4 regions of the Kitasatospora sp. NPDC048194 genome follow, and region 4 is predicted to be linked to each of the others. Evidence: riboswitches for the same ligand, from Rfam matches in the RefSeq annotation. Region 4 holds a riboswitch; each other region holds the start of a gene.
What was found. Region 4 has a riboswitch for cobalamin ahead of ACGF07_RS07775 (prenyltransferase/squalene oxidase repeat-containing protein). Riboswitches for the same ligand answer to the same signal wherever they lie in the genome.
Positions count from the first base shown of each region.

Region 1: it holds a riboswitch for cobalamin, as region 4 does, so the genes downstream of both, ACGF07_RS29630 (cobalamin biosynthesis protein) here and ACGF07_RS07775 (prenyltransferase/squalene oxidase repeat-containing protein) in region 4, are expected to answer to the same signal.
Region 2: it holds a riboswitch for cobalamin, as region 4 does, so the genes downstream of both, ACGF07_RS15740 (HoxN/HupN/NixA family nickel/cobalt transporter) here and ACGF07_RS07775 (prenyltransferase/squalene oxidase repeat-containing protein) in region 4, are expected to answer to the same signal.
Region 3: it holds a riboswitch for cobalamin, as region 4 does, so the genes downstream of both, ACGF07_RS01435 (ribonucleoside-diphosphate reductase subunit alpha) here and ACGF07_RS07775 (prenyltransferase/squalene oxidase repeat-containing protein) in region 4, are expected to answer to the same signal.

Region 1 covers NZ_JBIDAK010000034.1:14,988-18,621, forward strand. The annotation lists gene ACGF07_RS29625 (cobyric acid synthase) at 1-1,349, opposite strand, end outside; gene ACGF07_RS29630 (cobalamin biosynthesis protein) at 1,346-2,308, opposite strand; cobalamin riboswitch at 2,407-2,538, opposite strand; gene ACGF07_RS29635 (transcriptional regulator) at 2,779-3,471, shown strand; gene ACGF07_RS29640 (alpha/beta hydrolase family protein) at 3,593-3,634, shown strand, end outside.
Region 2 covers NZ_JBIDAK010000011.1:23,277-26,910, reverse strand. The annotation lists gene ACGF07_RS15750 (DNA-formamidopyrimidine glycosylase family protein) at 1-548, shown strand, start outside; gene ACGF07_RS15745 (metalloregulator ArsR/SmtB family transcription factor) at 672-1,055, opposite strand; cobalamin riboswitch at 1,137-1,330, shown strand; gene ACGF07_RS15740 (HoxN/HupN/NixA family nickel/cobalt transporter) at 1,362-2,474, shown strand; gene ACGF07_RS15735 (DMT family transporter) at 2,538-3,389, opposite strand; gene ACGF07_RS15730 (helix-turn-helix domain-containing protein) at 3,542-3,634, shown strand, end outside.
Region 3 covers NZ_JBIDAK010000001.1:278,421-282,054, forward strand. The annotation lists gene ACGF07_RS01435 (ribonucleoside-diphosphate reductase subunit alpha) at 1-1,697, opposite strand, end outside; cobalamin riboswitch at 1,889-2,022, opposite strand; gene ACGF07_RS01440 (hypothetical protein) at 2,469-3,563, shown strand.
Region 4 covers NZ_JBIDAK010000004.1:176,651-180,284, reverse strand. The annotation lists gene ACGF07_RS07775 (prenyltransferase/squalene oxidase repeat-containing protein) at 1-2,187, opposite strand, end outside; cobalamin riboswitch at 2,295-2,439, opposite strand; cobalamin riboswitch at 2,518-2,594, shown strand; gene ACGF07_RS07770 (hypothetical protein) at 2,806-3,634, shown strand, end outside.

The DNA of each region.
Region 1 (3,634 bases), on a different contig from region 4:
GCCAGGGCGGCCGTCTCGCGCAGGAGTTCGCGGCGGAAGCCGTCGTTCTCCAGCACGCCGTGCCAGGTGGTGCCCCAGACCGGCCCGACCCGGCAGCCGTCCAGGCCCTGCCCCCGGCCGTCGGAGACGAACGCCTCGCCACCCTCGACGGCGACGACCCCGTGGTGGATCTCGTAGCCCTCGACGCGCTGTCCGAACGCCTCGCCGGCCGGCCGGGCGAGCACCTTCTCGGCGCCGAACCGCACGCGGGTCGGCAGCAGGCCGAGCCCGTCGACCAGCCCCGCCCGGGACTCCACCTCGTCGTCGATCGAGTGCGCCAGCATCTGGTAGCCGCCGCAGACCCCGAGGATCGGCAGTCCGGCCGCCGCCCGCGCCTTCAGGGCGGGCTCCAGGCCGCGGTCGCGCAGCCAGGCGAGGTCGGCCACGGTGGCCCGGGTCCCGGGCAGCACCACCAGGTCGGCGTCGGCCAGCTCCTCCGGTCTGGTCGCCCAGCGCACCAGCACGCCCGGCTCCTGCGCCAGCGCGTCCACGTCGGTGAAGTTCGACAGCCGGGGGAAGCGCACCACGGCGACCCGCAGCACGTCCGCCCCGAGCGGGCCGCGGCCGTCCACCCGGTCGACCACCGTCGACAGGTCGAGCGAGTCCTCGGCGTCCAGCCACAGCCCCGGCAGCATCGGCAGCGTGCCCAGCACCGGACGGCCGGTCAGCCCGTGCAGCATCTCCAGGCCGGGCGCGAGCAGCCGGGCGTCGCCGCGGAACTTGTTGACGAACCAGCCGGCGACGTGCCGCTGGTCCTCGGCCGACAGCAGTGCCAGCGTCCCGTACATCGCCGCGAACACCCCGCCGCGGTCGATGTCGCCGACCACCACCACGGGCAGTCCGGCGGCGGTCGCCAGGCCCATGTTGGCGATGTCCCGGTCGCGCAGGTTGATCTCGGCGGGCGAGCCGGCGCCCTCGCACACCACCACGTCGTGGCGGCGGCGCAGGTCCGCCAGGCACTCCAGGGCGCGTTCCAGCAGGACGGGCTTGCGCTCCCGGTAGTCCAGCGCGCCGACCTCGGCGACCGGCCTGCCGAGCAGCACCACCTGGCTGCGGCCGTCCGCTCCGGGCTTGAGCAGCACCGGGTTCATCGCCGCCTCCGGCTCCACCCGGGCGGCCTGCGCCTGCATCGCCTGGGCGCGGCCGATCTCGGCGCCGTCGGCGGTGACGAAGGAGTTCAGCGACATGTTCTGCGCCTTGAACGGCGCGACCCGCACGCCCTGGCGGGCCAGCCAGCGGCAGATGCCGGCCGTCACCACGCTCTTGCCCGCGTCCGAGGTCGTCCCGGCGACCAGCAGCGCGTTCGTCATGTCCCACTCCTCTTCCCCAGGAGCCGCAGCAGGACGTGCCCCGCGACCGTCGTACCCAGCGCCAGTGCGCCCACCCGCCGCGACAGCGTGCAGGCCCGCTCGATGTCGTCCACCGTCACCGGCCGCAACTCCGCGCCCAGCACCGGGCGGTGCTCCAACCGCTCGCCGTACCGCAGCGTCCCGCCCAGCCGTACGCCGACCGCTCCGGCGAAGGCCGACTCGGCCTGCCCCGCGTTCGGGCTCGGGTGCGCCGAACCGTCGCGCCGCCAGATCCGCCAGGCCGTGGCGGGCTCCGGGGCGGCGGCCACCGTCAGCAGGGCCGTCAGCCGGGCGCCCGGCCAGCCCGCGACGTCGTCCAGCCGGGCCGAGGCCCAGCCGAAGCGGGCGTGGCGGGGCGAGCGGTGGCCCACCATCGCGTCCAGGGTGTTCACCGCGCGGAAGGCCAGCAGGCCCGGCGTGCCCGCGAGGGCGCCCCAGGTCAGCGCGTTCACCACGGCGTCGGCGGTGTTCTCGGCCACCGACTCGACCACCGCCCGGGCGATCTGCTGCCCGTCCAGCGCGCTCGGGTCCCGCCCGCACAGGTGCGGCAGCCGCTCCCGGGCGGCCGCCAGGTCGCCCGCGGCGAGCGAACGGCCGACGGTCCGCGCCTCCCGGGTCAGCGAGGTGCCGCCGAGCACCGTCCAGGTGGCCGCCGCGGCCAGCGCCGCCCGGCCCAGCGGTCGGCGCCCGACCGTGCGGTCCAGGGCGAGCGCGCCGGCCGCGACCGCGCCCACGCACAGTGCCGTGTACGCCGTTCCGGCCGCGCGGTCGTCGCGCCACAGGCGCCGTTCCAGGCGGGTCGCGGCGCTGCCGAAGAGGGCGACCGGGTGGCCGCGGCGCGGGTCGGCGAAGCGCGCGTCGGCGGCGTAGCCCGCGACGGCGCCCAGCGCGAAGGCGGCGGCGCGGGTCAGCGGGCGCACGGCGGCGGGCAGCTCGGGGGCCGGCGGGGCGGGGCAGCCTGCATCGCGTGGGTGTCCTCACTCAGGGTCCGCGCCCTGGATCGACGTACCGGGGGCGAGAGTCTCCTGGCTTCCGGGTCGGACGCACTCCCGGGCCTTCCAGCGGCTCCTGACGGCCCGCCGTGGCACTTTCCGAGCGTGCTCCCCGGTGACAGTGGCGGGACCGCGCCGGACTCGCACCGGCTTCCTCTCCATGCCTCCGTTTGGCCCCAGGATCCCATCACGCGGCCGTTCCACGCGTCAACCGAGGTCACGGAGGGGTTGGTCACACGGAGGCGGGGCGGTCGGCCACACGGAGGCGGGGTGGTCGGCCACACGGAGGCGGGGCGCCGTCCTGTGCGATCGACCAGCGCGGCCGAGGGCTCGTCAGTCCCGGTTCGTGCGTTCGGGGGCTGGGGGCGCGCCGAGGGGCGCCCCTACGGTTCGGTGCCATGCGCCGCAGAAAGCCCCACGCCGCCGCCCCCCTTCCGGTGCCCTTCTCCCCCGAGGCCGCCCGCATCCACCGCGTCGGCCTCGGCCTGACCCCCGAACAGGTCGCCGAGGGCATGGCCGCCCACGGCGTACGGCTCCTGGCCGGTCACGTCCTCGCCTGGGAGCGCGGGGAGCTGCGCCCGGGCGAGGCCGAGTTCATCGCCCTCGCCCGGGCCCTGTGGTGTTCCGCGGCCGATCTGATGGACGGCCGCCCGACCCGGCTGCGGGACCATCGCATCGCCCGGGAGCTCCCCCCGGAGACGGTCGCCGAGCGCGTCGGCATGCTGCTGCCCACCTACCAGCAGGCCGAGCTGACCGGCCGGTGGGAGGGGGACGCGGAGCAGACCTACGCCCTCGCCGTGGTGCTGGGCCTGCGACTGACCGAGCTGGTCGAGGCCACCGGCCGCGCCGAGGCGCTCGACCGCCTGCTGCGCCAGTGCGTCGCCGGCCGCTGGCAGCCGCACCTGCGCGCGCTCACCCGGCTCGTCCCCGTCGCCGAGCAGGAGCTCGCCGCCGTCCTGCTCGTGCTGGCCCAGGAGCACCACGTCCCCGCCCACTGGGGCATGCCCAGCGGGCCCCGCACCCCGGCGGTGCCCCTCACCCCCCGCTTCTGGGAACTCCTCGCGGCCCAGCCGACGGCCGTTCCGGTCTGATCGGACGTTGTTTTTCGGCCTTTCGTAGCCCGGACGGCCCAGTCCGGTGGCCGCGGGGTGCCGGGCCCCGGTGAACTGGTGCACGAACACCGACCGGTCCGCGAACAGAGCGGGGAACGATATGCGCTGGGGAACCGCAGCCGTGGTGGCGGCCGCCGCCGTG
Region 2 (3,634 bases), on a different contig from region 4:
TCCGGCTGCGGCTGGCCAACGACGACGGCTACGCCGACCTGCGCGGCCCCAACACCTGCAAGCTGGTCACCGGCGCCGAGAAGGCCGCCGTGGCCGCCCGGCTCGGTCCGGACCCGCTGCGCGCCGACGCCGACCCGGAGGCCGCCTGGCGCCGGATATCGGGCAGCCGTACGACCGTCGCCGCGCTGCTGATGGACCAGAAGGTGCTGGCCGGGGTGGGCAACGTCTACCGCGCCGAGGTGCTGTTCCGCCACCGCGTCAACCCGCACCGGGCGGGCCGCGACCTCACCCGCGGCGAGTGGGACGCGATCTGGGCCGACCTGGTCGCCCTGATGCGCGAGGGCGTCGCCGCCGGGCGCATCGACACCGTCCGGCCCGAACACACCCCCGAGGCCATGGGCCGACCGCCGCGGGTGGACGACCACGGCGGCGAGGTCTACGTCTACCGCCGCGCCGCGATGCCCTGCCTGGTGTGCGGCACGGAGGTGCGGACCGAGGAGCACGCCGCCCGCAACCTCTTCTGGTGCCCGACCTGCCAGGTGGCCTGAGCGGCCGGTCCGGGCGCCCAGTCCGTGGGCCGGGTCGACCGGCCGGGGGAGTCCGGCAAAGGGATCCGCGTGCGCCGGCGAACACCGTGTCAGGCGCCGCGCGGGGCAGGCCGATCCGGCCGGTCAGCCCGCGGCGGCGGTCGGCTCGTGGTGCTCGGCGGCGGCGCACTCGTCGAGGAGGGGGCGCATGCCTTCGTCGACGAGCCGGTAGCGCACCACACGTCCGTCCTTGTCCCCGGTGACCACGCCGGCCGTGCGGAGCAGCCGCAGGGCCTGGGAGACGGCGGGGTCGCGCATGCCGGTGGCGACCGCGAGGTCGCTGACGGCGAGCGGGCCGGCCCGGTGCAGGGCGAGCAGCAGGGCGAGCCGTCCCGGGTCGGCGAGCAGGGAGAACCGCTCGGCCCAGGACCGGACGTGCGCGGTGTCGCCGATCGCGGCGATGGCCTCGCAGACCCGGTGCCCGTCGATGGTGCGGTGGCCCGCGCGGTCGGCCGGTACGAGATGCATGCCCACATTCTCGCAGGCGGTGACCTGTGATCCTGCACACCTGCACAGGTGCGCAACCTTGCGAGGGTGAAGCACGAGCCCTACGGTGTAGCCCGCCGTGGTGCTCGGGAAGACCGGTGACGGACCCTCAGGGGTCCCAGTCCGGAGCGGCCCTCGCCACTGTGATCGGGGGACAGTCGTCCGTACCCATGTGCCACTGGGCGCCTCGTGCGCCTGGGAAGGCGGGTGCGGAAGCCCCGTAAGCCAGGAGACCGGCCACGGCATCTCACGAAGTCATTCCACGAGGTGCTGGAGCGTGATCCGACGATGACCCTGCCCGAAACCGCCGTCCCGACCGAGGCGGCCCCCTCCGTCCTGCCCACGTTCAGATGGAAGCGCGAGGACACCGTCCGCACGGCCGGGTTGATGGCGGTGATCCTGGCCATGCACGTGGTGGCCTTCGGGACGCTGGTCTTCCTGGTCGCGCCCCACGAGTACGCGGTCGGCACCCAGGTCTTCGGGGTGGGCCTGGGCATCACCGCGTACACCCTCGGCATGCGGCACGCCTTCGACGCCGACCACATCGCGGTGATCGACAACACCACCCGCAAGCTGATGGCGGACGGCAAGCGGCCGGTCTCGGTCGGGTTCTGGTTCGCGCTCGGCCACTCCTCGATGGTGGTCATCATGGCCGCCCTGGTGGCCGGCGGCGCCCAGCTGGCGAACACGCTGATGGACGACGAGTCGGCCACCCACAAGTGGCTCGGGCTGGTCGGCACGACGGCCTCCGGCGCCTTTCTCTACCTGATCGGCGCGCTCAACCTGGCGGCGCTGGTCGGCATCCTCAAGGTGTTCCGCTCGATGCGGGCCGGCCGGTACGACGAGGCGGAACTGGAGGAGCACCTCAACTCGCGCGGCTTCATGGCCCGGGTGCTGAACCGCGCGACCCGCTCCATCACCCGGCCGGGGCAGATGTTCCCGGTGGGCATGGTGCTGGGGCTGGGCTTCGACACCGCCACCGAGGTGACCCTGATGGTGATGGCCGGCTCGGGCGCGGCGGCCGGGCTGCCCTGGTACGCGATCGTCTGCCTGCCGCTGCTGTTCGCGGCCGGGATGAGCCTGTTCGACACCCTGGACGGGACGTTCATGAACTTCGCGTACCAGTGGGCGTTCTCCAACCCGGTGCGCAAGGTGTACTACAACCTGACCATCACCGGACTGTCGATCGCCGTGGCGTTCATCATCGGCACCATCGAGCTGGTCGGGGTGCTGCACGAGAAGCTCGACCTGACCGACCCGGTCACCGGCTTCATCGCGGACATCTCGCTGGACAACGTCGGGTACGCGATCGCCGGGCTGTTCGTGGTGGTGTGGGCCGCGGCGATCGCCTACTGGAAGCTGGCGGGCGTCGAGAAGCGCTGGACGCCCGAACGTCCCTGAGCCGTCGCCGCGGAGCCGTCGCGGGCCGAGGTCCTGGGCCGCGGTCGTGGGCCGCGGCCCGGCTCAGGGGGACGCGAGCAGGAGGGTGCCCGCCACGGCGAGGCCGGCGCCCACCACCTGCACCGGGCGCAGCCGCTCCTTCAGCACCCCGCGCGCCAGCAGCGCGGTGACCACCGGGTACAGCGAGGCGAGCACCGCGGCCACCGCTGCCGAACCGCCGTGCGAGGCCGCCGCGTACGCCGCGTTCGCGGCGACGTCGGCCAGCCCGACCCCGGTGAGCAGGGGCAGCCGGGAGCGCAGCTCCGGCAGCAGCGCGGAGGTGTCGGTGCCGCGCAGGCTCACCACCAGCGCGGCGCCGCCGACGGCGATGTTGACGAGGCGTTGGGCGCACAGTGCGAGCAGCAGCCCGCCGCCGGCCGAGGCCTGGGAGAGCAGGGCCATGTTGGCGCCGAAGCCGAACGCGGCGGCCAGGGTCAGCACCAGGGCGGTGCGGGCGGCGGACGGTCCGCCGCGCTCGGGGCCGCCGGCCAGCACCACGCCGGCCAGTGCGACCACGATCCCGGCCAGCTGGACCGGCCCCGGCCGTTCGCCGAGCGCCAGTCCGACGCCGACCGGCACGGCGACGCCGACGGTGGCCAGCGGGGAGACCACCCCCATCGGGCCGAGCGCGAGCGCCCGGTAGAAGGCGAGCATCGCGAACGGGCCGATCGCGCCGGCGGCCACCGCGTACCAGAGCGCGGGGGAGAGGTCGGCCCAGCCGCCAGTGGCCGGCAGCGCGAGGAGCAGGGCGACCGTCGCCGCGGTCTGGGAGGCGACCACGACGGCCAGTGCGGGGAGCCGCCGGGTGAGGACGCCGCCGCCGAAGTCGCCCAGGCCGCAGAGCAGGCTGGCGGACAGGGCGAGCAGGACGGTCACCGGAGGCGCCCGGGAGAGGAGGACAGCACAATGCACTCCGAAGTACAGTCGGATGGACTCGTTGCCGGATCGGCAGCGTAGTTCACTGAACTGAGCTTCGCAGAGCAATATCCTGAACTTTTCGGGATGTGGACACCGGAGGACTGTCAAGCGTGCCGGACCCCGACCTCGTCGCCCAGGCCCTCGCCCGCAACCTCAAGCGGCTGCGCACCGGACGCGGCCACACGCTGGACGCCCTCGCCGCC
Region 3 (3,634 bases), on a different contig from region 4:
GCCTCGTGGCGGCCGAGCTGCTCGGCGAGGTCGGCGGAGCGCTCGTAGGCGGTGAGCATGATGCGCTCGGCGATCAGGGTGGAGAGGGTCTTCGCCTCGGCGGAGTCGAAGTCGATCCGCAGCTTGAAGAAGACGTCCTGGAGGCCCATCACGCCGAGGCCGACCGGGCGCCAGCGGGAGTTGGACGTGCCCGCCTCGGTCGTCGGGTAGAAGTTGATGTCCACCACGCGGTCGAGGAAGGTGACGGCGGTGCGGACGGTGGCGTCCAGGCGCTCCCAGTCCATCGCGCCCAGCAGGTCGTCGGCGGTGGCGCCGGCGGCGACGTGGGCGCCGAGGTTGACCGAGCCGAGGTTGCAGACGGCGGTCTCGGAGTCGTCCGTGACCTCCAGGATCTCGGTGCACAGGTTGGAGGAGTGCACCGTGCGGCCCGGCAGCGCGGTCTGGTTGGCGGCCCGGTTGGAGGCGTCCTTGAAGGTCATCCAGCCGTTGCCGGTCTGGGCGAGGGTGCGCATCATGCGGGCGTAGAGGGTCTGCGCCGGGATGGTGCGCACGGCCTTGCCGGCCTGCTCGGCCTTGCGGTACGCCTCGTCGAAGTCGGCGCCCCACAGGTCGACCAGCTCGGGGATGTCGGCCGGGGAGAACAGCGACCAGTCCTCGTTGGCGTTGACCCGGCGCATGAACTCGTCCGGGATCCAGTGCGCCAGGTTGAGGTTGTGGGTGCGGCGCGCCTCCTCACCGGTGTTGTCGCGCAGCTCCAGGAACTCCTCGATGTCGGCGTGCCAGGTCTCCAGGTAGACGCAGGCCGCGCCCTTGCGGCGGCCGCCCTGGTTGACCGCGGCGACCGAGGAGTCGAGGGTGCGCAGGAACGGGACGATGCCGTTGGACTTGCCGTTGGTGCCGCGGATCAGGCTGCCGCGCGAGCGGATGCGCGAGTAGGACAGGCCGATGCCGCCGGCGTGCTTGGACAGCCGGGCGATCTGCGCGTAGCGGTTGTAGATCGAGTCCAGGTTGTCCAGCGGGGAGTCGAGCAGGTAGCAGCTCGACATCTGCGGGTGCCGGGTGCCGGAGTTGAAGAGCGTCGGAGAGGACGTCAGGTACTCCAGGCGGCTCATCAGGCCGTACAGCTCGGCCACCTCGCGCACCGACTGCTCGGAGTCGCCGACCGCCAGGCCGCAGGCGACGCGGAGCAGGAAGTGCTGCGGGGTCTCGATGACCTTGCGGGTGATCGGGTGGCGCAGCAGGTAGCGGGACTGCACGGTGCGCAGGCCGAAGTACTCGAAGCGGTCGTCGCCGTGGGCGTCGATCAGCGCGTCCAGGGCGGCGGCGTGCTTGGCGACGAAGGCCGCGGTGGTGTCGCCGATCAGGCCCTCGGCGTGGCCGACGGCGATCGAGGCGGAGAAGGAGACCGCGCCCTGGCTGTTCGCCTCGTCCACGATCTCCAGGGCGAGCAGGCGGGCGGCCAGCTTCGAGTACTGGGGGTCCTCGGCGATCATCGACGCGGCGGCGTCCACGGCCAGCCCGCGCAGCTCGGCGAAGTCCGAGCCGGCGTGGCGGCCGCGCAGCGCGGCGGCGGCGACATGGCCGGGGTCGACCTCGGTGAGGTCGGCGCTGCGGTCGGTGAGCAGCCGCAGCAGCGCGCCGCCGGGGTCGGAGACCGTCGGGTCGGTGAAGGCGGTACCGGAGCCCTGGGCGGGCAGGGTGGCTGAGGCAGCGGTGGTCAAGGCGCTCTCTCCTGGCGGCGATCGGCGGCGGTGATCGGGTGGCACCGGGCCGATCTGGGCAGGGGAGCACGGCGCGAACGCGGAGCGCGTCGCGCGACGGTGTCTCCCCGGCCCGCCCGCGAGGCCCGGAGGGGTACTGCTCGTGCTGGCGCGGCCTCTGCGGGAGGGCCGTGGCGCACGCCGCCGGCAGGTACTCGGACTCGCGGGCACGGCTGCTGGAGCCGCCCGCACACCGCTGCGGGGCAGTCCCGGATTCCCACCGGGTTCCCCTGCATCGACAGCAGGAGTGAGCATACATGTAGTGGTGTCTCAGTGATGCGGCACCAGATGTTGTGCGGCGCGGTGTGTCGGGGCGATGACCGGCGGTACCGGGCGAGTGGCCGTTCGTGGCCGTCCGGGGCCCGGATCCGGGCGTTCGGCCGGGCCTGATCCGCCCCGGCGCCCGGCCCTGATCCGCCCCCGGTGCCCGGTCTCCACCTGCCCCGGCGCCCGGCCCTCGCCCGCCCCGGCGCCCGAGCCGATCGCACCGTGTCCGGGCCCGGCCGACCCGGCGTCAGGGCCGGCTCCGCCCGGCGCCCGTCCGGGTTTCGATACGGATCGGTCACCGGGGGGACCAGCGGTCAGGGGGATGCCCTACGATCTGGGCGCATGAGCGACGGAACTGGCGTACCTGGGCAGGGGCCGCAGGGAACGCCCCCCGCCGGGTCGGGGGGCGCACCGAATCATCAGCCGCCGGGGACGGGCCCGGTGGCGCCGCCGAGCGGCGGTTTCGGTCCGCCGCCGGCCTCCTACGGGCCGGTGGTGCCGTCCGCGCAGCCGCTCTCGCAGCCCGTTCCGCCGGTGCCGCAGCCGGTCGCGCAGCCGCAGCCCCAGGCCGTGCCGCAGCCGCAGCCGGTCGCGCAGCCGCAGCCCGTGCCGCAGGCCCAGCCCGTCCCGCAGCCGATGCCGCCGCAGCCCCAGCCGGTGCAGCCGATGGCCGCCGCCCCCCAGTGGCAGCAGCAGCCGGTGCCGCCGCAGCGCGTCGAGCCGGACTGGGAGGCGCTGGCGGACCGCAACGAGGCCGCCGCCAAGCGCAAGCGCCGGATGAAGGTCATCGGCATCGTGGCCGCGGTCGTCGTGGTGGGCGGCCTGGTGGCGGGCGGCGCGGTGCTGCTGGGCAAGAAGGACGGCCCCAAGGAGGCCGGCGGCGGCCCGACCCCGGCGCCCACCTCCGGCCGCCCGACCCCCGGTCTGTCGAGCGCCACCCCGGGCGGACAGGCTGACGACCCGTCGAAGCCGATCTGGGAGGCCGCCACCGATCCGGCGCCGCAGGACGCGGGGGCGCTGTTCTCCGCGACGCAGGTGACGATCAACGGCGCGACCTGGATCCGGACCGTGGTCTCGCTGGACCAGCCCTGCTGGGACGGCAACTCCACCACCGGCGGGCTGGGCAAGGTCCTCGGCGACCAGGGGTGCCAGAAGGTGCTCCGGGCGACGTACGTCTCCGGCGACAGCGCGGTGACCGTCGGCGCCGCGGTCTTCGACCACAAGATCCAGGCCGAGACCGCGATGAAGAACTTCACCGGCCAGCTCAAGGGCCTTCCCGCGCCCGGAGCCCCGGCGTTCTGCGCCAACGCCGGCTGCCCCGGCACCCACAGCAGCCTGGGCCGGTACGCCTACTTCACCGTCGAGGGCTCGGCGAAGGGCGGCAACGCCCCCGACGCCACCGCGAGCGCGGCGGCCTCCGGGTTCGCCGAGCACGTGAAGGGCCAGCTGCTGCAGCGGGCCAAGGCGGCGGGCTCCGCGACGCCCGGATCCCAGGGCACGCCGCAGGGCACGCCGGCGGCCACCCCGACCGGCTGACGCGCCGACACCCCCGGTGCGGCAGGAGCGTTCGCCGGGACCGGGGGAGTGTGGCAGGCTCTCACGGAGTC
Region 4 (3,634 bases):
GTCGCCGGGGACGAGGGCGAGGGCCATGACGGCCATGGCCGTGCTGTCGACGTCGGAGTCGCCGGTGGCGGGGATCAGGCTCGGCCACGAGCCGTCCGCGTGCTGGAGGCTCCTCAGGTAGGCGGTCGCGGGCGCGGCGGCGGTCGCGTCCCCGGCGCGGAGCTGGGCCATGACGCCGAGGGCCTGGGAGAAGACGGAGGTGGCGTACTGGTAGTTGCCGGGGGCGTCGCAGCCGGTGTTCGCGTCGGCCTTGGTGCACACCATGGCGGCGAGGGCGGCGATCAGGTCGTGGCCGCCGAAGGCGCGCGGGTCGCGGCCGACGATCTCGGCGAGCAGCGCTTCCTTGCCGACGGAGCCGCCGCCGGCGTACTCGGTGCCGATGCCGGTCCAGTCGTTGACGGTGCGGTCGCTCGCGTCCTTGCCCTGCTGGTCCAGGAAGTCGACGATCCTGCGCAGCGCGGTGTCGTCGGTGCCGGTGGCGGCGAGGGCGTAGGCGCCGTCGATGGTGAGGCCGAAGTCGGCGAAGGCCGGGAAGCCCTCGTAGTAGTGGCCGTCGATCAGCCGGGCGGGGTCGGTGAGGTAGGCGCTGCCCTTGGCGGCGTCGGGCTTCCTCCCGGCGGGCGGGGTCGGTGTCGTGGTGGTGGCGTCCGGGTTGTGCCGGACGCTGGTGAGGTCGGTGCCGGTCAGAGCCAGGAGGGCCTGCTCGGTGGCGGGCGCGTCCGGGTCGACCGTGGACGCGTCGGGTCCGAAACCGCCGTCCTTGCCCTGCCGGGCGGCGAGCCAGGCGGTGGCGGCGGCCCGCCGGGCGCCCTGGCCGGTGGCCTTGAACACCTGGGCGGCGCTCGCGGTGCTGAGGGTGTCTCCGGGGGCGCCGGCGTACGGAAGGAGGGAGCCGTCGCTCTGCTGACTCGCCGCCAGCTGGTCGGAGGCCTTCTTCGCGGCCGCCTCGTACCCGGGGGCGGTGCGCAGCGCGAGGGCGGCGACGGCGGTGGTGAGCGGGTCGGACTCGCAGTGGTCGCCGGCGACGATCATCGCTCCGGCCATCCCGCCGTCGGCGCACTGCAGGGCGGTGAACCGGGCCAGGGCGGCGGCGGGCGGTGTGACTCCGGCCCGCTGGAGCGCGATGACGCCGAGCGACTGGCCCCAGGGGGAGGCCGCGCCGAGGAAGTCCCCGGCGGCGGTGCACTTCCCGTTCTCCCCGGGCGCCGTGCAGACGTGGTCGGTGAGCGCGGCGATCAGGTCCCGGCTGCCGAACGTGCGGGGATCCCGGCCGGTGCTCTCGGCGACGAGGGCCAGCAGGGCGGCGGCCCTGGTGTCGGGCTGGGCGGTGGGGCCGTCGGGGTACAGGAAGGCGTCGGTGTGCGCGGTGAGGAAGGCGACCACCTTGCGCAGGGCCGGGTCCTGGGTGCCCGCGGCGGCGAGGGCGACGGCGGTGAGCGCGGTGCGGGGGTAGTCCGGCCCGGGAGCGGCCCAGTTCTCCATGTGGTCGCCGCCGACGAGTTGGCCGGCCAGCCAGGCGGCGGCCGCGGCCGGGTCACCGGTGGTGGCGGGCCCGGTCGGGGTGGTGGTCGGGGTCGGGGTCGGGGTGGCGGAGGGGGACGTGGAGGGCGAGGGGCCGCCGTTCTTGGCCCGCACGGAGTCGGGGGTGAAGCTCGGTGCCCCGCTGGTGCCGCCGATGTCGGTGCCGCCGTACACCCAGGCCTCGACCTCGCCCGGCTTGGGCTGCTGGGTGCCCGCGCCGAACTGGCTGTAGGACCAGGTCTGTTGGCCGGGTGGGGCGATCCAGTACGACCAGTAGGCGGTGGCCTGCGGGGTGTTGACGCACGGCTCCTCGGCCGGAGTCGGGTACTGGACACCGCCGTTGAAGGTCCCGGTGCCGAGCCGGCAGATGAAGGCGGGGCCGTCGTGCTCGGTGCCGGCCGTGGTGAATCCGGCGTTGCGCAGCAGGTTCATCCCGGTGGTGGGGTGGGCGTCGCAGCCCCGGACGACGCCGCCGCCCCAGTGGGTGAAGTCGACGGCGACGATCGCGCCCGTGGTCGTGGTGCACTGCTCGATCGGGTCGGCGGCGGCTATGCCGGGCCGGCCGAGCAGGACCGTGCCGCAGGCGGCGGCCGCGACGGTGCCGGCGACCAGCAGGGACGCGAGGTCCCGGTTTCTGTGACGTGTGCGACTGCTGCTGACCCTCACGACGACTCCCCGGTCGGTCGACGCGGGAGGCCACGGCGCAGCCGACGGCCGCCCGCAGACACGGGGCCGTCATGAGCTGCGTCGTAGTCCGCGACGACGCAAGTGCTGTGTGAACAGACCCCCGGTCCAGGCAGTCCGGCTCACCCACCGGGCGGTGGGTCTACGGTTGCGGGTCAGCGCCGGAATCAGACCGGCTTCCCCTGAATGCCGAGGGCGAAAAACCGATTCATCAGACCACGGTGTTCGATTCGGAGTCAACAGGTCGTCAGGTAGGTCACAGCACCTCGTCAGCCGGTCCGCGCGTGCGGTAGCGTCCGCCGTGGCCGAGTGGGGGAACCCGGTGCGACTCCGGGGCTGACGCGCAGCGGTGTGGGGCGGCGGTTGTGCCGTTCCGAGCCCGAATGCCCGCCCGACCGTGCACCACGGCGAATGCCGGCCCACGCGATCCGGGCGGCGACCGTTCCGGCTGTCGCGCGCCCCCGAACGGACGCCGGGACTCCGGGGCAGGGTCGGCGCCCGCCACCCCAAGGAGCCTGTTCCGTGCCCCTTCCCACCCCGAAGCGGACCACCCCCAGCCGGACCACCCCGGCCCGCGCCGCCTCCGCGGCCACCGTCGCCCTGACGGCCGGAGCCCTGCTGCTGTCCGCCGTTCCCGCCCACGCGACGGCCAGCCCCACCCAGATAGCCACCTCCAAGAGCACCGGCGTCACGTACCTGAAGTCCCTCCAAGCCGCCGACGGCAGCTACGTCACCGGCGGAGGCCTCTCCAATGAGTGGGCCTTCAGTGCGCTGGCGGCCGCCGGCACCGCCGCCGCGGACGTGACCCCCGGCGGCGACACGAGCAAGAACGCCCGTCTCGTGTACCGGAACCAGCTCGCCGCCGCCGGCTGGCCCGGCGGCTCGCCGGTGGTCACCGACTACGAGCGCGCCATCCTCAACTCCTACGCCGCCGGGATCGACCCCGCCCGCGTCGGTCCCGGCCGCAACCTGATCGCCGACGCGGTCGCCTACTGGCAGACCGCCGAGCCCGGCTACTACGGTCCGTCCGCCAACTTCAACGGCACCGTCTTCGGCCTGCTCGCCCTCGCGGGCGCGAAGACCCAGACGGGCACCCAGCGGGCCCCGCAGGTCCTGCTGAACTCCTCCGTCACCGCGGTGCGCGCCAACCAGCACAACGACGGCGGCTGGAACTACAGCAAGGCCGCGGGCGACCCGACCGCGCTCGCCCAGGGCAGCGACATCGACATGACCGGCGCCGCCATGGCCTCGCTGTGCGCTGCCGGAGTCCCCAACACCGACCCGGCGATCGTGGTGGCCAAGAACTTCCTCAAGGGCAAGCTGGCCTCCTCCGGGGCCTTCAACGCCATGTTCGGAGTGAACACCGACTCCAACGGCTGGGCCGTGTCCGGCCTCAACGCCTGCGGCATCAACCCGCAGGGCACCGACT